DNA from 3 places in the Shewanella sp. Isolate7 genome. Region 3 is predicted to be linked to each of the others. Evidence: predicted binding sites of a transcription regulator. Region 3 holds the regulator's gene; each other region holds the start of a gene.
What was found. The regulator MetJ, encoded in region 3, represses methionine synthesis genes. The targets are predictions, from matches to a motif close to TAGACGTCTAGACGTCTA.

Region 1 (6,140 bases), on a different contig from region 3:
CCTGGCTCAGCAGGATCAGCAAGAGCAGGAGGATAAAACTCAGTAGACGCAAGTTTAAATACTGCATAACGACTCCCAATATCCCTTTAAGTTTAGACGATTTCCCATTGGCGATAATTCTTGGTGATATTTGATTTGGCGGCTTGTCTTTTATGCTGAGTGTGTTATTTTTCTCGGCTTTTTTCATGGGCGGGAGCGCTTAGCATGTTTGTTGGATTCGATTATGGCAGCGCCAACTGCGCCGTCGGCACTATGGAAGGGGACAAGGTACGCCTCTTGCCCCTGTCGGGAGATTCTCACTACCTGGTATCGACCCTGTATGCCTTCGATAGAGAGCTGATCGCCGAGGCCGTCTATCAGCAGCTACATAGCGACTTAAAGGCCGAGTATGGCAAGCTGCGCTCGGCCCAGCTAAGCCGTGCCCGTCATGCCCGTCAGGCGCTGGATCTGGACAGCGATGAACAGGCAGTATTCGTCGGCGAGCAGGCGGTGCAGCACTATCTGGAGATGCCGGAAGAGGGTTTCTATGTTCGCTCGCCCAAGTCTTTCCTCGGTGCGACGGGTTTGCGAGCGGATCAAATAGCCCTGTTCGAAGATATCGTTACCCTGATGATGATGCATATCAAGGCCTTAGCGGATAAACAACTGGGTGCCAAGGGGGGCGCCACCCACGCGGTGATCGGCCGCCCGGTGAACTTCCAGGGGATAGGCGGTGAGGAGAGCAATCGCCAGGCCGAAGCCATCCTAGCACTGGCCGCCAGACGCGCAGGTTTCAATGAGGTGAGTTTCCTGTTTGAGCCCCTGGCGGCGGGAATGGATTTCGAGGCCAGCCTGACCCAGGATAAGACGGTACTTGTGGTGGATGTGGGCGGCGGTACCACTGACTGCTCTGTGGTGAAGATGGGGCCGTCCCATATGGCAAAGGCCGATCGCAGCGCGGATTTTCTCGGCCACAGCGGGCAGCGTATAGGCGGTAACGACTTGGATATCGCCCTGGCCATGAAGGCCTTTATGCCCTATTTGGGACTGGGCTCTCAGATGGTTAATGGCCTGCCGGTACCCAGTCAGCCCTTTTGGAATGCGGTGGCGGTCAACGACATCAGTGCCCAGCGCGACTTTGCCAGTCTGACGACCCGTAAGATGCTCGAGGAGCTGATTAAAGATGCCGAGCGCTCGGATCTGCTGTCGCGTTTGCTCAAGGTGCAGCGCGACCAGCTCGGCTATCGCTTGGTGCGCAGCGCAGAGGGCGCCAAAATTGCCCTGTCGGACAGTGCGGCCACCCAGACGAGCCTGGAGTATGTCGATGTGGCGCTAAGCGCCGAGGTAGACCAGCAAGGCTTCGTTGATGCGATCGCCCAGCCTGTAAGCCTGATTCAGTCCTTGATGGCCGAGGCGATGGCGCAGGCCCAGGGCGAATTAACCCAGTCACAGGCGGACATCATCTATGTGACCGGTGGTACGGCTAAGAGCCCGGCGATTTACCAGAAGATTGCGCAGATGTATCCTGATACTGAGATAGTGGTCGGCGATCACTTTGGTAGTGTGACCGCCGGACTGACTCGCTGGGCGCAGAAGGTGTTTGGCTAAGCCGTGAAGCCGTGAAGCCGTGAAGGCGTTAAGGTAAAAAGGCAAAAAGGTAAAAAGACAAAAGGCAACAAGGAGTGAAGATGAAAGCTTGGATTGGCATGATGGGTGTTGCGGCAATAACCCTGCTTACAGGCTGCGGCGATGACGTGGGCAAGGTGAGTCTAGGGGTCTTTACTACTAAAGATGTGATCATCGAGGCCAGGCAAGATCCTAAGATCCCCGGGGTGACCTGTCATATCAGCCGTATCGAGGCAAACCTGGATTTTGCCGACCCGTCGGATATGGGCATCGCCTGTCGCCAGACAGGGCCTATTCTGCCAGCGGATCTCGCCAACATAGACAAGAGTCAAGGCGGTGAGGTGGTGTTTAAGGCCTCCCTGAGTATCTTATTTAAGTCGCTTAAGGTGAGACGCATCTATGATGCCGACAATCAGACGCTGATCTATCTCTCCTATTCCACCAAGGAGACAGATGGCAGCCATAAGCACAGCCTGTCAACCGTGCCGCTCTATGGCACCAAGTCCTGGCAGGCGCCCGCAGCAAGTCCTGCGGCGCAAGCGCCTAACTAATACCAATCGTAATAAATAATTGATCATGCTAGCTTGTTAAAACGCTCGATAACTGTATTAGTATTTTTAATTGTAGAATAACTACTTATCTAAAAATCCTGTTTTGTTCTCAAGCGTTTTTCCTGCGCTATTTCTGATCACATGTTTACTGTGATTGGTATAAATTGTATTAGCAAGCAATATTAATCGAAGAAAAACGCCGTCATTTCTGACGGCGTTTTTTTATGAATTCAAGCTGGGTTCGGGCTAGGTTCAGACCGGGCTTAAGCAGATGGTCCTTCACTGGCAGTGCCTTGCAAAACCGCATTGTAGCGGGCAAAACCGGCCTCGAGATCTTTGATGAGATCTTCAGGGTTTTCCAGGCCAACATGCAATCGAATCAATGGCTTGCTACTGTCCCACTGGGTGGCGGTGCGCAACTTATCGATGCCGAAGACGCCCAGGATCAGGCTCTCGTAACCGCCCCAGGAGAAGCCCATCTTGAAGTGCTGCATGTTTTCTACGAAGGCGGTGATCGCCTTGATGTTGCCGCGCTTGAGCACGAAGGAGAAGAGTCCATTTGAGGCGCTGAAATCCCGCTTAAAAAATTCATGTCCAGGGCAGGAGTCGAAGGCGGGGTGACGCAGATGATCCACCTCGGGGCGCGTGGCCAGCCAGTTGGCGACCTCGAGGCCATTCTTCTCATGCTGTGCCATACGTACGCCCAGGGTACGCAGACCACGGCTGGCGAGATAGATATCGTCCGCCGAGGTGCATTGTCCCATCAGGTAGCTGTTTTCCCTCAGCTGGTCCCAATGGGCCTGGTTGGCGGTGGCCGTGCCCAGCATCACATCCGAGTGACCGACGATATACTTGGTCGCCGCCTGAATCGAGATATCGACGCCCAGCTCGAAGGGACGACAATTGATGGGCGATGCCCAGGTGTTGTCCAGCATCACCACCAGGTTATGTTTATGGGCTATGGCGCTCAGGGTCGGCACATCCTGCACCTCCAGGGTGATGGAGCCTGGAGACTCGAGAAACAGCACCTTGGTGTTGGGGCGGATAAGCGCCTCGATGCCGTCGCCGATGAGGGGATCATAGTAAGTCGTTTCTATGCCGAAGCCCTTGAGCAGCTTGTCGCATAGATCCCGCGTGGGTTCATAGGCGGTGTCGACCATCAAGAGATGATCGCCCGCCTTGAGGAAGGAGAGCAGGGCGCCTGAGATGGCCGCCGAGCCAGAGGGATAGAGGGCGGTGCCGACGCCACCTTCGAGTTCGGCAATCGCCGCCTGAAAGGCGAAGTGGGTAGGGGTACCGCGGCGACCATAAAACATCTCGCCGTTGGCGCGATGCTTGGTGGCGTGGCGCATCTCTTCTATGGTGTCGAACACCACGGTGGAGGCGCGAAACACTGGCGGGTTGATCACCCCCTTACTCCATTTCTTGTCGCGGCCGACGCTGACTATCTTGGTCTCTCTTTTCATCCCATACTCTCGTGTTGGCAACTAAGTGTAGCCATCTTAACATCTATACGGCTAAATGAAAGTGAGATTTATTGGAGTCGTTTCCGCTTTTCCTGAGCCTTATTAGTCCTGCCCCTTATTAGGCCTCTAGCGGCAGACGGACATGGATAACCACCCCGACGGCCTGATTATCCTGCATCAGGTTTTCGGCGCGAATGGTGCCGTTGTGGAAGTCGGTGACCAAGCGGGCGATATAGAGGCCGAGTCCAAGGTGAGGCTTGTCCTGCGCCTTCTGGGCACGTACAGATACCATAGACTCGAAGATCTGCTCGCCCATGTTGGCAGGCAATGATGGCCCCTGATTGCTGACACTCAGTAGCGCCTGTCTGCCCTTGGCCTTGAGTGACACCTTGATCGGCGTATCGCTCTGGCTGAACTCGATGGCGTTGGCGATCAGCTTATCCATCAGCTGGGCGATATATTCGGGAACGCCGCGCATGGTCATGGGTTCCTTGTCGATCTCCAATTCGAATACCTGATTGGCATAGGTCATCTGATAGCCCTGCATGCAACCGGCGACCACCTTGGAGAGGGGGAAGTTGTCCACCTCGGCATCGGTCAGTGCCTCTTCGAGGCGGGTGGCCTCGCTCATGTTGTTGAGGATCATGTTGAGTCGGCTCACCCCTTCGTGGGCTCTGTCCACATACTTTTGATGCTGGGGCGGCAGATCCTGGCTGTTGAGATGCTCGAGGGACGAGCGCACCACGGCCACAGGGGTACGCAGCTCATGGCCCAGGCGTGAAGACATATTCTCCAGATAGTGGGTATATTGGCTCAGACGCCCGACTATGCTGGCAAAGCTACGGCTGAGATCGCCGATTTCATCGCGCACCTTGGAGCCGACGATCGCCTTTCTGATCCTGCCTTGGCTGTCGATGGCCTGCTCCGCATCGTCTCTCAGCTTACGAATACGGCTAGAGATGCTGGAGGCGAAGAAGAAGAGGGCCAGGGTGCCCATGCTCATAATGGTCAAGATGACGTTGAACAGCTTCTCCAGCGCCTTGTTACGCAGGGTGCGGATGCCGTGGGTGGTCTCTTCGGCGATCACCACGCCCATCACGTCATCGTCTATCCAGATAGGGCTGGCGGCGGCCAGGATCACCGCCTTGCCGTCCGGGGTTAGGCGCCAGGTGGAGCCAAATTGGCCGGCTAGGGCCTTGCGGATATGGCTGCCCTCGAGCACGGTAGAGTCCTTGAGCGAGTCGACGAAATGCTTAGGCGGTGTGGTCAGAATACGATAGTAGAGCGGGTGCAGGAACTGCTGCTTAAAGCGGCCCCAGAAGGTATCCGGCGTCTGCTCGGTCGCCGTCTGCGCCCATACGTTGGTGCTGCTGTAGATGTCGCCTGACTTTGCCAATACCCGGCCGTGGCGGTCCACCACCCAGATCCGTGAGCTGTTATGGCTCATCCCCTTGATGATGCTCTCGATCTCAGGCGAGGGCACGAGCACAGTACCTAGCTTGCTGACATCATCTGTGGCCGAGGTGCCGACTATCGCCTCGACATTACGTTTCTTTCTGTCGTTGACATCGACGATGGCAAAGCCCAGCTTGCTGCCCACCATCTCCAGCGGCATCCTCAGCTCGATATTGTAGCCTTTGTCGGTTTTTAGCCACTTGCCCTGGATGCGCACCTCTGGGGTGACCGGCTGTGACTTACGGGGATCGGCGGGTAGCTCGAAGGCGCTTATCCAGCCGTCGCGTATGGTGGCCACGATATAGCGGCGAAATTGGCCATCGGGCGCCAGGGTGGCGATGGCCAGATGATCGTTGTTGTCGATGCGCAGGCTGTTGGTGCCGCGGTAGATCACCTTAGGATCTGTCACCTCGAAATAACCATAGAGGTAACCGGCGTACTTACCCACCATGTGGGTAAAGCGGATGTTGAGCGGCTTGCCGTCATCTGCCTTAAACAGCTGATGGTCGGCGCCGTAGGTCAGGGCGCGGTGACGATTATCGGCCCATTCGCCCAGCTTGCCGTCCAGATGGATAGGGCCGGTTAACGGGTAGGCGTAGAGATCCCGTCCCTTCTTGACCTGTGACAGAAAACTCGCCTGCTTGTCGAACAGCTTAGGGCGTTCATGCAGGGCGGTGGCCAGCGCCTGGGTCGTGCCCTCCAGGGTCTTCTCCTGACCGTGGCGCAGGTATTTTTCCATCTCCCACACATATTGGTAGCCAAGCCAGGGCAGGCAGAGCAGGAAGAGAGAGAGTATGGCGACCTTAGTGCGCAGGCCGATGGGCAGATTAAACATGCTTAGTCTTGGGTATCCCAGCGGTAGCCCATGCCGTAAACGGTATCGATGCAATCGAACTCAGGGTCTTGGCTGATAAATTTCTTGCGGATCCGCTTCACATGGGAGGTGATGGTGCTGTCATCCACATAGATCTTGGCATCTTGCATCAATGCCTGGCGGCTACGCACGTGGCCGGGGCGCTTGGCCAGGGCGTGCACCATCCAAAATTCGGTGACCGTCAGTTCG
Region 2 (6,140 bases), on a different contig from region 3:
AGAACTCTTCGACGCGTTTTCCGCCAGCACCTTGCTGTGAATCAGATTGAACGACCTGTGTATCGGCTGCCGGTTCGGCCGCCACTTCATCTGCAACCTCACCGTCAATTTCCACCGAGTAGAGTGGCTCATGAACGATGGCAATGTCGCCCTTCTTGTAATGAAGTTTTTTGATGACACCGCCGTGCACGGCGGGGATCTGCACCAGTGCCTTGTCTGTCATCACATCGGCAATGGGTTGATCTTCTGTAACGGTATCGCCTTCGGCAACCAGCCACTCGACCAGCTCACATTCCACCACGCCCTCACCGATATCGGGCAAAATAAAATCTTTAATCATGCCTGGGGCTCCTAGTATTTCATCGATGCTTTGATCGCTTCAAAGGTCTTGAGCGCATCAGGCATATATTCTTTCTCGTGGATCAGTGGATAAGGCGTATCCAAACCACACACGCGGCTAATTGGCGATTCCAGATAGAGGAAACACTCCTGCTGAATGGTTGCGGCGATCTCGCCAGCAAAGCCACCCGTCAGTGGAGCCTCGTGGTTGATGACCAAACGACCTGTCTTCTTCACAGAGGCCGCTACCGTATCGACGTCCCAAGGCGCCAGGGTACGCAGATCGATCACCTCACAAGAGATCCCCTTCTTGGCCGCCATCTTAGCCGCCTCTTCGACGATCTCCATCTGAGCGCCCCAGGCCAGCACGGTAATGTCAGTGCCTTGCTGAACCACCTCGGCCTTGCCTAGCTCTATCTCATAGGCTTCATCTGGCACCTCGCCCACGCTGGCGCGGTAGAGACGCTTAGGCTCGAAGAAGACGACAGGGTTCTTGTCGCGAATCGAGGCAAGTAACAGGCCCTTTGCTTGATAGGCATTACGAGGAACCACCACCTTCAGACCAGGCGTCTGGGTGAAATAGGCCTCGGGCGACTGCGAGTGGTAGTGACCACCGGCGATGCCGCCGCCATAAGGAGTACGATAGGTAATACCGCCTACTTCAAACTCGTTACCACTGCGGTATCTGAACTTGGCTGACTCGTTCACTATCTGATCGAACGCCGGGAAGATATAGTCGGCAAACTGGATCTCGGCGATAGCCGTCATGCCATTTGATGCCAGACCATTGGCAAAACCCGCAATCCCCTGCTCGGTCAGCGGCGTGTTGAAACAACGGTCGCGGCCAAACTTATCCTGCAGGCCAGAGGTGGCGCGAAATACCCCACCAAAATGTCCCACGTCTTCGCCGAAGATCACCGCCTTGTCGTCGGTTTCCATCGCAATGGTCAAGGCATCGTTGATGGCTTGTAACATATTAATCTTGGCCACGATTTAATCTCTCCCTGCGCTGCGTGGATAGGAATCAGGATATTTCTTGATGTGCTGCTTAAGCTCGGTCAGTTGCTGCTTGAGTCTCGGCGTCGGTTCGTCAAAGACATCTTCGATGATCTCGTCGATCTTAGGTGCCGGTAACTTCTCGGCGACCTTCACCGCGGCCAATACCTCTTCACGGTACTTGTCATACAGGGCCGCATCATCGTTTTCGGCGAGCCATCCCTTATTGATCAGCCACAGCTTGAAGCGCTTAACCGGGTCGTGCTGCTGCCACTTGGCCTCTTCGTCTTTAGAACGGTAACCAGATGGATCATCTGAAGAAGAGTGAGCGCCGAGACGATAGGTCATGGCTTCAATAAGCACTGGCTTGTTGTGCTCAAGCGCATAGGCTCTTGCCTGCTGCGTGGCCGCCATCACGGCTAACATATCGTTACCATCCACACGAATGGTGTGCATGCCATAGCCCACACCACGACTGGCGATGCCGTTACCGGCAAACTGCTCGTTGGTCGGCGTAGAGATGGCGTAGCCATTATTACGACAGAAGAAGATGGTTGGCGAGTTCAGCACCGCCGCCATGTTCAGGCCGGCGTGGAAATCGCCTTCAGAGGCGGCGCCTTCACCGAAATAGCAGATGGCAACGTTACGTTTGCCCTGCATCTTAAGGCTATAGCCGACACCTGTGGCCTGTGGGATCTGCGTGGCCAGTGGCGATGAGATGGTCTGATAATTCAGCGCCTCACAGCCGTAGTGGATCGGCATCTGACGGCCTTTACCCAGATCTTTCTCGTTACTGAACATCTGATTCATGAATTGCTCAGTGGTGAAGCCACGATAGCGGATCGCCGCGTGCTCACGGTACTGGGCTAGAATCACATCGTCTTGGTCCAGGGCGGCGACACTGCCGACGACGGCGGCTTCCTCACCAGTACAGGTCATGTAGAAGCTGATCCGTCCCTGACGCTGAGCGGCTAACATGCGCTCGTCGAGTACTCGTGTGAACACACAAGTATCATAAATTTTGGCAGCCAAATCCTGATCGATCACGGGTAACACAGCATTTTCAAAGGTGGTACCGTCGGCTTGAAGGATCTTCAGGATCGGGATCGATAATGAATCCTTATCGAGAAAACTGACGCGATGGACAGTCTCTGTATTGCTCGTTGCGTTGCTCATACTATTCTCTTATCAGCTGAGTTTTCTTGTTATCTGACTGCGAACATCCTAAGTTGTTCACTATTCTCTATTATGATGCGGCCTTAAAGTTACGTTAACGTAAACTACCTAGCAAGCTATCGCGGGGCGCGGCCGACAACTAGCTGTCCCCGCCCATGTATCGCTAGCTTTACAAGCCAGATACTAGACCACGCGATAATCTTTGGCAGGCACTAAACACAGCACGCTGCGCTGCCCAACCGGCACATTGGCATTGGGAAATACGATAGACTCAGATTCGGCCTCGACCTTAATCTCAGTCCCGCCATCCTTAGCCAATATATAACCCTTTGGAAACGCAGTAAAATTCTCTACGTCATCGGCAAAGGTGAAGCTAAAGTCGTCAAACTGCTTGTTGATGGAACGATTTACCTGATACAGGTTCACCTGACTGGCATCAAACTCGTCAAGTTCAAGATCTCTGCCGCTCACCAGACGAGTCAACATCTCCTTAACCGCGATAAAGCGGGTCATATCGTTCTGCCCCATAGGCATCACCTTGCCCAGCTCTATGGTAAAGGCGTGGGCCTGATAACCGTGGGCCGAGAAGTAACTAAAGGTGGTCGTAGGTTCGTGGTGGAACAGCACTGTCTTGATGCCGCAGGCGGCTAGGAACATGATCTGCTCACCGCTATAGGGCTCGCCATGAGGATAAGGGTAGATGGCAAACTTCTCATGCTTGGAGGCGCGAATCGCGGTATGCAGGTCGTAATGGAAGCGCTCGCCCCCTTGAGGCGCGGCGTTAAAGAAGCGATCCACATACTGCTCCAGCTTCTGGGCACGTAGACGCTCGGCGTTGATCAGGCCTTCGCCTCGAGAGTGAGCGCCGCTGAACAGACGATTGAGGTTTTCCTCGACGAAACGGGTGCCATTGAGGATGGCCGGCGGGTTACCGATTAAAAACAGCACGCGATGGGCCGCGATAAGGGTCTCGGACAACAGCGCAGTGATCAGCTGGTTGCATAACTCGATGGGTGCAGTCTCGTTACCGTGCACCGCAGAGGAGAGCACTATGCTCTTGGTTTGAGCATCTGTCTTAGACAAAGGCTCAAAGGCGATCACGCCGGTATCCCACACGGAAACCTGAGTGTGCTGCCCTAGGGTAAATTCGAACGGCGCCGCAAGGCTAACAGGATTGTCTAAGGTCAATTGCAAAAAGTCTTTCGACAACATCAGGGTGTCTTGCACAGAAAACTCCTTCATTCCATCGCCAAACCGGCGCACTTGCCTAGGCAAGCTTGCGGGGCGACTCCTTGGATTTATTAGCATTATTATCAATTGGCCAGCATAGTATCATTTAAGCGAACCCACGGCCACGCGGGCCAGTCATTCGGCGCATAATTTCCCTGTTGCATTCGTTAATCAGATAATACAGAATAGAGCCATCTGGCCGTCTAAACATCCAAATGAGATTTCACGGACAGGAATAATTAACAAAAAGCAATAAACATTGATAGGCTCAATCGATACGAGGTCAACCATGGCATTAGCAACATTTGGCGCAGGCTGTTTCTGGGGTGTAGAGTATTTTTTCAAGCAGATAGACGGTGTGATCTCTGCCACCTGCGGCTATATGGGCGGCGATGACAAGGCGACCAGCTATAAAGAGGTCAAAACGGGCACGACCGGCCATGCCGAGGTGGTTCAAGTTGAGTATGACGAGTCTAAGGTGAGTTTCGAGGATCTGCTGGCGGTGTTCTGGGGCAACCACAACCCGACTATGCTCAACATGCAGGGAGGCGATATCGGCAGTCAGTATCGCAGCGCCATCTTCTTCCACGATAAGCAGCAAAAATCCGAGGCCGAGGCATCAAAATTGGCCCTTGCCCGTAGCGGTAAGTGGGGAATAAGACCCATAGTGACCGAGATAGTGCCAGTGCTGACCTTCCATAAGGCGGAAGAGTATCATCAAAACTATCTGGAAAAGAACAACTTGCCTAGCTGTCACCTCACCTACTAGCGCTTGGTTATTCCCAGCAGTTCGATGCAAGTTACGCCCACAAAAAAAAGCCAGTGAATCACTGGCTTTTTTGATCTGTACTAAGAATTAAGATTCCATGGAGTAAGCGACTAAGGTTTATCCAAGAGCCTGTTAGTCTAACGAACTAGATCAACGAACTAGGTCAACAAATTAAGCCAACAGCCGCTCTATCATCTGCTGCGCCGCCTCAAGCACCTGCTCAAGATGCGCCTCGCTGACAAAACTCTCACCATAGAGCTTAAATAGCGCCTCAGTACCCGATGGCCGCGCCGCAAACCAGGCTTTTTCGGTCACTACCTTGATGCCACCGATAGCCGCGCCATTGCCCGGGGCATGGGTGAGCACCTCGAGGATGGCATCTCCAGCCATGGCTTCACAGCCAAGATCGCTGACATTCAGGGGCTCGCTCACCAACTGATTAAACTTAGCCTTACGCTTAGGATTAACCGGCGAGTCGATGCGTTTATAGAAGCTTTCGCCGTGACGCTCAACCATCTCGGCATAGAGCTTGGCCGGGGTCTTGCCGGTAACCGCCAGGATCTCTGCGGCCAGCAGCGCCAGGATAAAACCGTCTTTGTCGGTACACCAGCTACCGCCATCACGGCGCAGGAAGGCCGCGCCGGCACTCTCTTCACCGCCGAAGGCAAAGCTGGCATCGGCCAGGCCGTCGACAAACCATTTAAAGCCCACCGGCACCTCACACAGGGTGCGGCCCTGCTCGTGACAAACCTTGTCTATCATGGCACTGGAGACCAGGGTCTTGCCTATCTTGAGCGCGGCTGACCACTGCGGGCGATGAGACAGCAGATATTCGATGGCAACTGCCAGGTAATGGTTTGGGTTCATCAGGCCTGTGCCCGGACAGACGATGCCATGTCTGTCATAATCGGGATCGTTGCCGGCACAGATATCAAATGCATCCTGGTGCGCCAGCAGCCCCGCCATGGCATAGGGGGATGAGCAATCCATACGGATCTTGCCATCCTTATCCAGCGGCATAAAGCTAAAGGCGGGATCGATGCGATCGTTCACCAGTGTGATATCCAGCCCGTATTGCTCGGCTATCTTGGCCCAATAGTGGATCCCTGAACCACCGAGGGGGTCGACTCCGATGCGAATGCCGGCATGCTTGATAGCCTGCATGTCGATCACCTGCTCGAGATCGCCGACATACTCAGCCATCAGATCCCGCTCGACGATCAGCCCTGTTTTTAGTGCTACCGAGTAATTGAGGCGTTTCACCCCTTCGAGCTGCTTGGCCAGATAATCGTTTGCACGCTGCTCGACCCAGGCCGTAATACCGCCTTCGGCGGGACCACCATGGGGAGGATTATATTTAATGCCACCATCTTGGGGCGAATTATGGGACGGCGTGATGATCAGGCCGTCGGTGAGCGGTGCGCCCTGGCCGCGATTAGCGGCTATGATGGCATGTGACACCACTGGGGTCGGCGTATATTCATCAGCTTTAGCGACGATCACCTGAACGCCGTTGGCGGTTAACACCTCAAGCGCCGTGACATAAGCCGCCTGCGACAGTGCATGGGTATCTATGCCCACTATCATGGGGCCTTTTATCCCCGCCTCAATGCGGTGATCCACTACAGCC
Region 3 (6,140 bases):
CAGCGGCCCAGAGCCCGCCAGCTTGTTAGCGCTGACGATATGAATGCCGCGGGCAAAAAATTCTGGATACTGCAGAGTCAGATCGGCGCTGGCACTAATGTCCAGGGCGATCAACTCATCGCAATTTAGCGCCTGCAACTGCTCGAACAGATGAGAGTACTGCCAAGCCGTGCCCCGCTCGTCGAACGCCTGTTGCCAGCTGTTGAGATCGATATCAGTCTCGCTGAGCAGGGCCTTCTTCGAACTCAGCAGTCCCACCAACTCGACGCTGACCTCCAGCTCCTTATTGAGCACGGGACGGGCACGCTTGAAGAGATCGATCCAGGCTTCGCCTATGTTGCCTATTCCCAGCAACAGCACACCGATACGCTTACGCGGACCGGCGCAGCGTCTATGCACCTTCTGGGTTAAGAGGTTCACCTGCGCCTTTGGCACCAGGGTCACCAGACTCAGGCCATCGTTGCACAGAGGGTGCGCCTCACGGCTCAGCAGGCGCGAGAAGCCGCGGCGATAGAGGCTGGCATCGGCGCTCACCAGAGCCACCAGGCCGAGGTCATCGCGAAGCTGTAACTCGTCTATGCCCAGCTCGCTGCGTTTGGCCTCGAAGATGGCCTGGGCCTGCTTCTGATTCTCATGGGTAAAGGCCAGCTCGGCGCGGCCATGGGCCAGTGACCAGTAGGCCAGCGGCGTCAAACCTGCCTGGGCGAAACAGGCCAGCAGCTGTGGCAGTTCGACCGCTATGGTCAGGCTAAACAGACTGACGCTGGACAGGCTGGTGACAACCGGGGCGCTGGCCGAGGAGCTCTTAGGCGCGATCAGGGTAAAATCGGTATGGGGCGCATAGCTTGAACGCACCGCCAGGCTAACCTCTGTATCGAACAGCGGCTGCAGGGTACGGTTGTGTAGCACGGGAGAGCCAAGGTGCGCCAGGCGGTTCGCCTCGGTGAGCGACATGCTCTTGAGCAACTTGGCATCGTTGATTCGGTTAGGGTCGGCGTTAAACACCCCCTCGACATCTGTCCAGATGGTGACGCGTTCGATATCGGCCAGGCTGGCCAGCAAGGTGGCACTAAAATCTGAGCCGTTACGGCCGAGCAACAGGGTATCGCCCTGCTCATTGGCGCAGATAAAGCCGGTGATCACCAGGCGCTCTTGAGGATGGGCCTCAAGCAGGGCCTGTACCTTCTGGCGCGACTCGCCGATTCGGATCTGCGGCACGGCACCTTCGTCGGCCACCAACAGGGTGCGGGAATCGACATCCGATGCGGCCACGCCAGATTCTCTCAGCAACGCCGCCAGCAGACGCGAAGACCAGCGCTCGCCGAAACTCACCACCTGGTTACGTTGATAGTCGTTAAGCTCATCGAGCGACAACAGGCTGCTAAGCTGCGACTTGTCGGTGGCTAGGCGCTCTCTCAGGCTGCGGGCCTGCTCGTTGGAGAGCAACTGTTCAATCAGGTTTTGCTGGTAACTCACCAGCACCTGCAACTCCTCTTGCCATAGCTGATTTGAGTCACACAGCTCCAGCAAGCGATATAAAAAATTGGTACTCTTACCCGCCGCCGACACCACGATCAAATCATCGCTGTGGCCATGAGTCAGTAAAATGTGAGCGACGCGGCGGTAACAATCTGCATCCGCTAAACTAGAACCACCAAATTTATGCAAATGACATCGTGTCATTTTATGCTCCTCAAACCCTTTAACTACTTACCGCGATAGCCGCTTCTAAACCGGCGAGTATATCTGCCACCAGATCCTCACCATCTTCAATCCCTACAGACAAGCGGATCAGGGTGTCTTTAACACCCGCTTCACGACGCGCCTCTGGGTCCATCGCTCTGTGGGTCATAGTCGCAGGTACTGCTACCAGACTCTCCACGCCCCCCAGACTCTCGGCTACCGAGAAGTATTGTAACGCATCTAAGAATGCAACGAGTGCCGAGTCACCACCATTTAACTCAAAACTGAGCATTGCACCAAAACCATTTTGCTGTTTAGCGGCGATCTCATGCCCCGGATGTTCGGCAAGGCCCGGATAATACACTTTTTTCACCGCCTGGTGGTCACACAGCACTGCCAATACCTTCTGGGCGTTGGCCTGATGTTCACGAATACGCACCGAGAGGGTTCTCAATCCCCTCAGAGTCAGGTAGCTGTCAAAGGCCGATCCTGTCAGCCCCAAAGTATTGGACCACCAGTGCAGTAACTCGCCGACCTCAGGGTCTTTAGCCACTACGGAGCCACCGACTACGTCGCTGTGACCATTAATATATTTGGTGGTCGAGTGCACCACAATGTCGGCGCCCAGCAACAAAGGTTGCTGCAAGATGGGAGACAAGAAGGTGTTATCTACCACCACTTGAGCGCCCACCTTATGGCTCGCCTGTGTAATGGCTTCAATATCAACCACTCTCAGCAGTGGGTTAGAAGGCGTCTCAAGCCACACCATCTTGGGCTGTTGTGATAGTGCTTGTTGCAACGCAACATCATCGGTTTGATCCACCACTGCTAGCTTAAAGGCGCCCTTCTTCGCTAGGTTGGTAAAGAGTCGATAACTGCCACCATAACAATCATGGGGCACCACCAGCAGATCCTCTGGTCCCAATAGACTGGTCACTAGGGTAATAGCCGCCATACCGGTACAAGTGATCACGCCAGTAGCCCCTTTTTCCAACTCGGCAATCGCATCACCGAGAATGGAGCGGGTCGGGTTACCGGAGCGGCTGTAATCGAACGCCCGCGGCTGTTGATGTCCTTCAAACGAGTAGTTTGTCGACAGATAGATAGGCGGTACCACGGCACCATGCTGCGTGTCTGACTCTATGCCTTGTCGTACGGAGGCGGTGGCTAATTTACGCTCTGTCATCTTCAACTCCTCAATTCGAATCTGGGCAGAGACCTCTAGCTAAAGAGATGTCTGGACGTCTAAATGTACCTAAGCCTGTGGGTAGCGTCAACAACTTTAGACGTTTAGACGTCCAAACATTTAGAAATCTATTTGCAATTACCAAAAATTCGAGGCAATAATTTGACTGTATTTTGTAAGGGTTTAAAATCTGCACCGAATTTGAGAATTTACAGGTGAGTCAATGACTGAGTGGAATGGCGATTATATCAGCCCCTATGCTGAACATGGTAAGAAGAATGAGCAGGTAAAGAAGATCACTGTCTCTATTCCTCTAAAGGTGCTTAAGGTATTAACCGACGAGCGCACTCGGCGCCAGGTCAATAACTTGCGTCACGCCACCAATAGTGAATTGCTCTGCGAAGCTTTCTTACATGCCTACACTGGCCAGCCACTGCCGCACGATGATGACCTGTCTAAAGATAAACCCGACAGCATTCCTGCAGAGGTGAAACGCCTAATGACGGAGATGGGCATTGAGTGGGAAGAGATGGAATAATCCATTCATACACGAATCGATAGAGGGATCGCTTAGCGATCCCTCTTTAGTTTTCAACTTTTATCTGGAACACCCCAGTGCCTGCACTTCCACTCGATCCACAGATCTTGGCACTCGCCTCGCTTATCGTCTTTGTCGGCGCCCTCACCCAGAGCCTTATCGGCTTTGGCATGGCGATAGTTGCCTCACCGTTACTTTATCTTATCGAGCCTTCATTGGTTCCAGCGCCCGTGATCTTAATGGGTTTCTCTATCGCGCTGCTGACCCTATTTCGTGAACGTGGTGCTTTGGAGTTCAAAGGGTTGCAATATGCCTTGTTAGGTAGAATCCCTGGTGGATTTATCGGCGCCGGTTTACTCTTGTTCGCCCCTCAAGCCATTCTGGGACTCACAATCTCCATCATAGTCGCGATTGCTGTAGTACTGAGCCTGCTCAGGGTTACCCTGGCGGTCAATCGACGCTCTCTCTTTAGCGCTGGCGTGATCTCGGGAATCTTCGGCAACATAGCTGCCATCGGCGGTCCGCCACTGGCTATCTTACTCTCGGGAAAAGACGCCAAGCAGTTTCGCGCTGCATTATCGGCCTTCTTTATCTTCAGCTCCATCATCGCCATGGTGATCTTAGGGCTGACAGGGCTACTTACCCCACAACACTTTTACTGCTCAGCCTTGCTCCTGCCCTCTGTGCTGCTTGGTTATCTGATGGCAAACCGACTCGTCGGACGCATCGACAAACAAAAGACCCGTGTGATGACTCTTATTCTCTGTAGCCTGAGTGCTTTCCTATTAGCTGCCAAGTCGATAACCAGTCTGCTATAAAATAGAAAAAACCAGCAAAATTGCCGGCTTTTCGATTATCATTGCCTTAGGCTAGAAATGATAGGAAGTTTGAATCACACCACCGAAGGAATCGTCACTGCCTACTGAACCAGTAAGATCTAAGTTAAACACGCGACCGATGGAAAAGCCTGTACCTAAGGTATAAATATTACTGCTGGTGTCTTTCATATCATGGCGGTAACCCAATCGAAGAGCGAACCAGTCTGTGGCTCTCATTTCACCACCGATGCGCCAATGCTGCGTTTCCCCCACCTCATCAAAACGCTTGTGTCCATTGAGATCCACATCAGACGTCAGACTGAATTTATCCCAATCATAGGCAACACCTAAGGTGTACAAGGCCTCGACGCGATAGGTAAACTGACGCCCCAAGGTCTCAACAGTATCGAGCTTCTGACTCAACAAATTGCGTCCCGACAGGCCTAATGTTAAGCCTTCTACTGGCTGCATGGCCACACCGATATCCAAATTAAACACACTGTCATCATTTCGATACTTGCTGTCATCAAAATCATCGGCATCGAAGTTGTTGGCACTCACCACATAATTATAGGTATCGATACGCTGCAGCTTGGGCGAAATACCGACGGCCACAGGCATGTTCACAATCGACAGCGGGAAGCTCAGGGCGACCCCGATCTCTGAAATAGCCCCGGCAACCACGGCCCCTTGAGAGTCCAGATCCGTCACCTGGGGCGGATTGTTGGGATCCAGATCGGTCAGGGTATCGATATCACTCTCCTCGATCACCGCCACGCTCACCGCATCGATATAGGTCTTATAAAAAATAGACATAGGCATGCGCTTGGTTGGCAAGACCACAGAAAACCCCAGGCCCACGCTGGCATAGGCATTTTCACCATCAAGGGATCTAAGATCGGCAACCAGCATGTCGCGATAATTGGTAATGCCCGCCACATCGCTGGCATTGATGGCCGCCTCTAGGCCGTCATAGGAGTCCTGCAGGGCATCGAACTTGTCGGTCAGGTTATCGACATCTGCCACCTCGGCACCGAGCACGGGCAACATCACCGCGTCGCCGGAATACTTGGGCGCATGAATGGCTAATAAGGCGGGGTTGATAAAGGCCGCACCCTCACGGTTTGAGGCCGCCACCCCGGTTCCGCCCATGGCATCACTGCGAGCCTCGTTGTAGAGAGAAGCGGCAGACGCCAGAGAAGCACTACCAGACAATAACACCGCGATGACCAAACTAAGGTATTTCATCTCATTCACCCTGTTCATTATTTTTGTTCTCACTCAGGAAGCTACCCGAGTCGTCTTTAAAGATAGACTAAGACAACAAAAAAGTGCGCTCCAAACCCGAGGTTTAAACACTTTTTTTTCAAACTATTTTGTCGCCCTACCCACACATATAAATCCTGTCGATTCGGTAGGCGGCCTTATCCCCTAAACAGACGCCTATGCAATACAAACACAACCAAAAATACCCATTTAGAGATAACTTAAATAATAAAGTGTGATCTTCCTTGGCACTTTTATAGCGATATCAGAAACACAGCGCACCAACCCAAAAAGAACAAAACCATTAAATTTCATCACTTTATAAAATATTCATTAGGTTTATATCCATGGTATTTTTATCAATTAGATTTTCCTCATGAAAGTAATCAACATCAAGTTTACAACTACTCCCTTTTGGTAAATTTTCCAACAAGAAACAAGCATTTTGTTTCAGGTTAATAAATCGCTCAGAGTAGCGATTAAGGAAAATGATGATGAAAAACGTTGCCAAAATAGCTACATGCTTACTCCTCGCCCTCACAGTTGGCGGACAAGCCTACGCCGTCGACGGTGGTAACCCTAAGAAAGGGAAACACCTGTATAAAAAAGAGTGCAAAGCCTGCCACAGCAAGGGCGATGCCGCCGGTGA

Region 1: a site for MetJ is predicted at 3,659-3,676, ahead of L1D47_RS09745 (cystathionine beta-lyase). Genes of this name have one in related genera too.
Region 2: a site for MetJ is predicted at 3,938-3,955, ahead of msrA (peptide-methionine (S)-S-oxide reductase MsrA). Genes of this name have one in related genera too.

The regions. Positions count from the first base shown of each region.
Region 1 is NZ_JAKEVJ010000031.1:5,465-11,604, forward strand. Features, by position in the region: gene L1D47_RS09730 (nodulation protein NfeD) at 1-67, opposite strand, end outside; gene yegD (molecular chaperone) at 205-1,587, shown strand; gene L1D47_RS09740 (CreA family protein) at 1,668-2,156, shown strand; gene L1D47_RS09745 (cystathionine beta-lyase) at 2,420-3,622, opposite strand; gene pdsS (proteobacterial dedicated sortase system histidine kinase) at 3,741-5,912, opposite strand; gene pdsR (proteobacterial dedicated sortase system response regulator) at 5,915-6,140, opposite strand, start outside.
Region 2 is NZ_JAKEVJ010000033.1:22,435-28,574, reverse strand. Features, by position in the region: gene L1D47_RS10240 (dihydrolipoyllysine-residue acetyltransferase) at 1-340, opposite strand, end outside; gene L1D47_RS10235 (transketolase C-terminal domain-containing protein) at 352-1,329, opposite strand; gene L1D47_RS10230 (thiamine pyrophosphate-dependent dehydrogenase E1 component subunit alpha) at 1,333-2,511, opposite strand; gene astE (succinylglutamate desuccinylase) at 2,695-3,738, opposite strand; gene msrA (peptide-methionine (S)-S-oxide reductase MsrA) at 4,031-4,510, shown strand; gene pgm (phosphoglucomutase (alpha-D-glucose-1,6-bisphosphate-dependent)) at 4,682-6,140, opposite strand, start outside.
Region 3 is NZ_JAKEVJ010000037.1:18,187-24,326, reverse strand. Features, by position in the region: gene L1D47_RS11010 (bifunctional aspartate kinase/homoserine dehydrogenase II) at 1-1,683, opposite strand, end outside; gene metB (cystathionine gamma-synthase) at 1,703-2,869, opposite strand; gene metJ (met regulon transcriptional regulator MetJ) at 3,093-3,407, shown strand; gene L1D47_RS10995 (sulfite exporter TauE/SafE family protein) at 3,485-4,225, shown strand; gene L1D47_RS10990 (conjugal transfer protein TraF) at 4,277-5,473, opposite strand; partial or broken gene L1D47_RS10985 (cytochrome c) at 5,983-6,140, shown strand, end outside.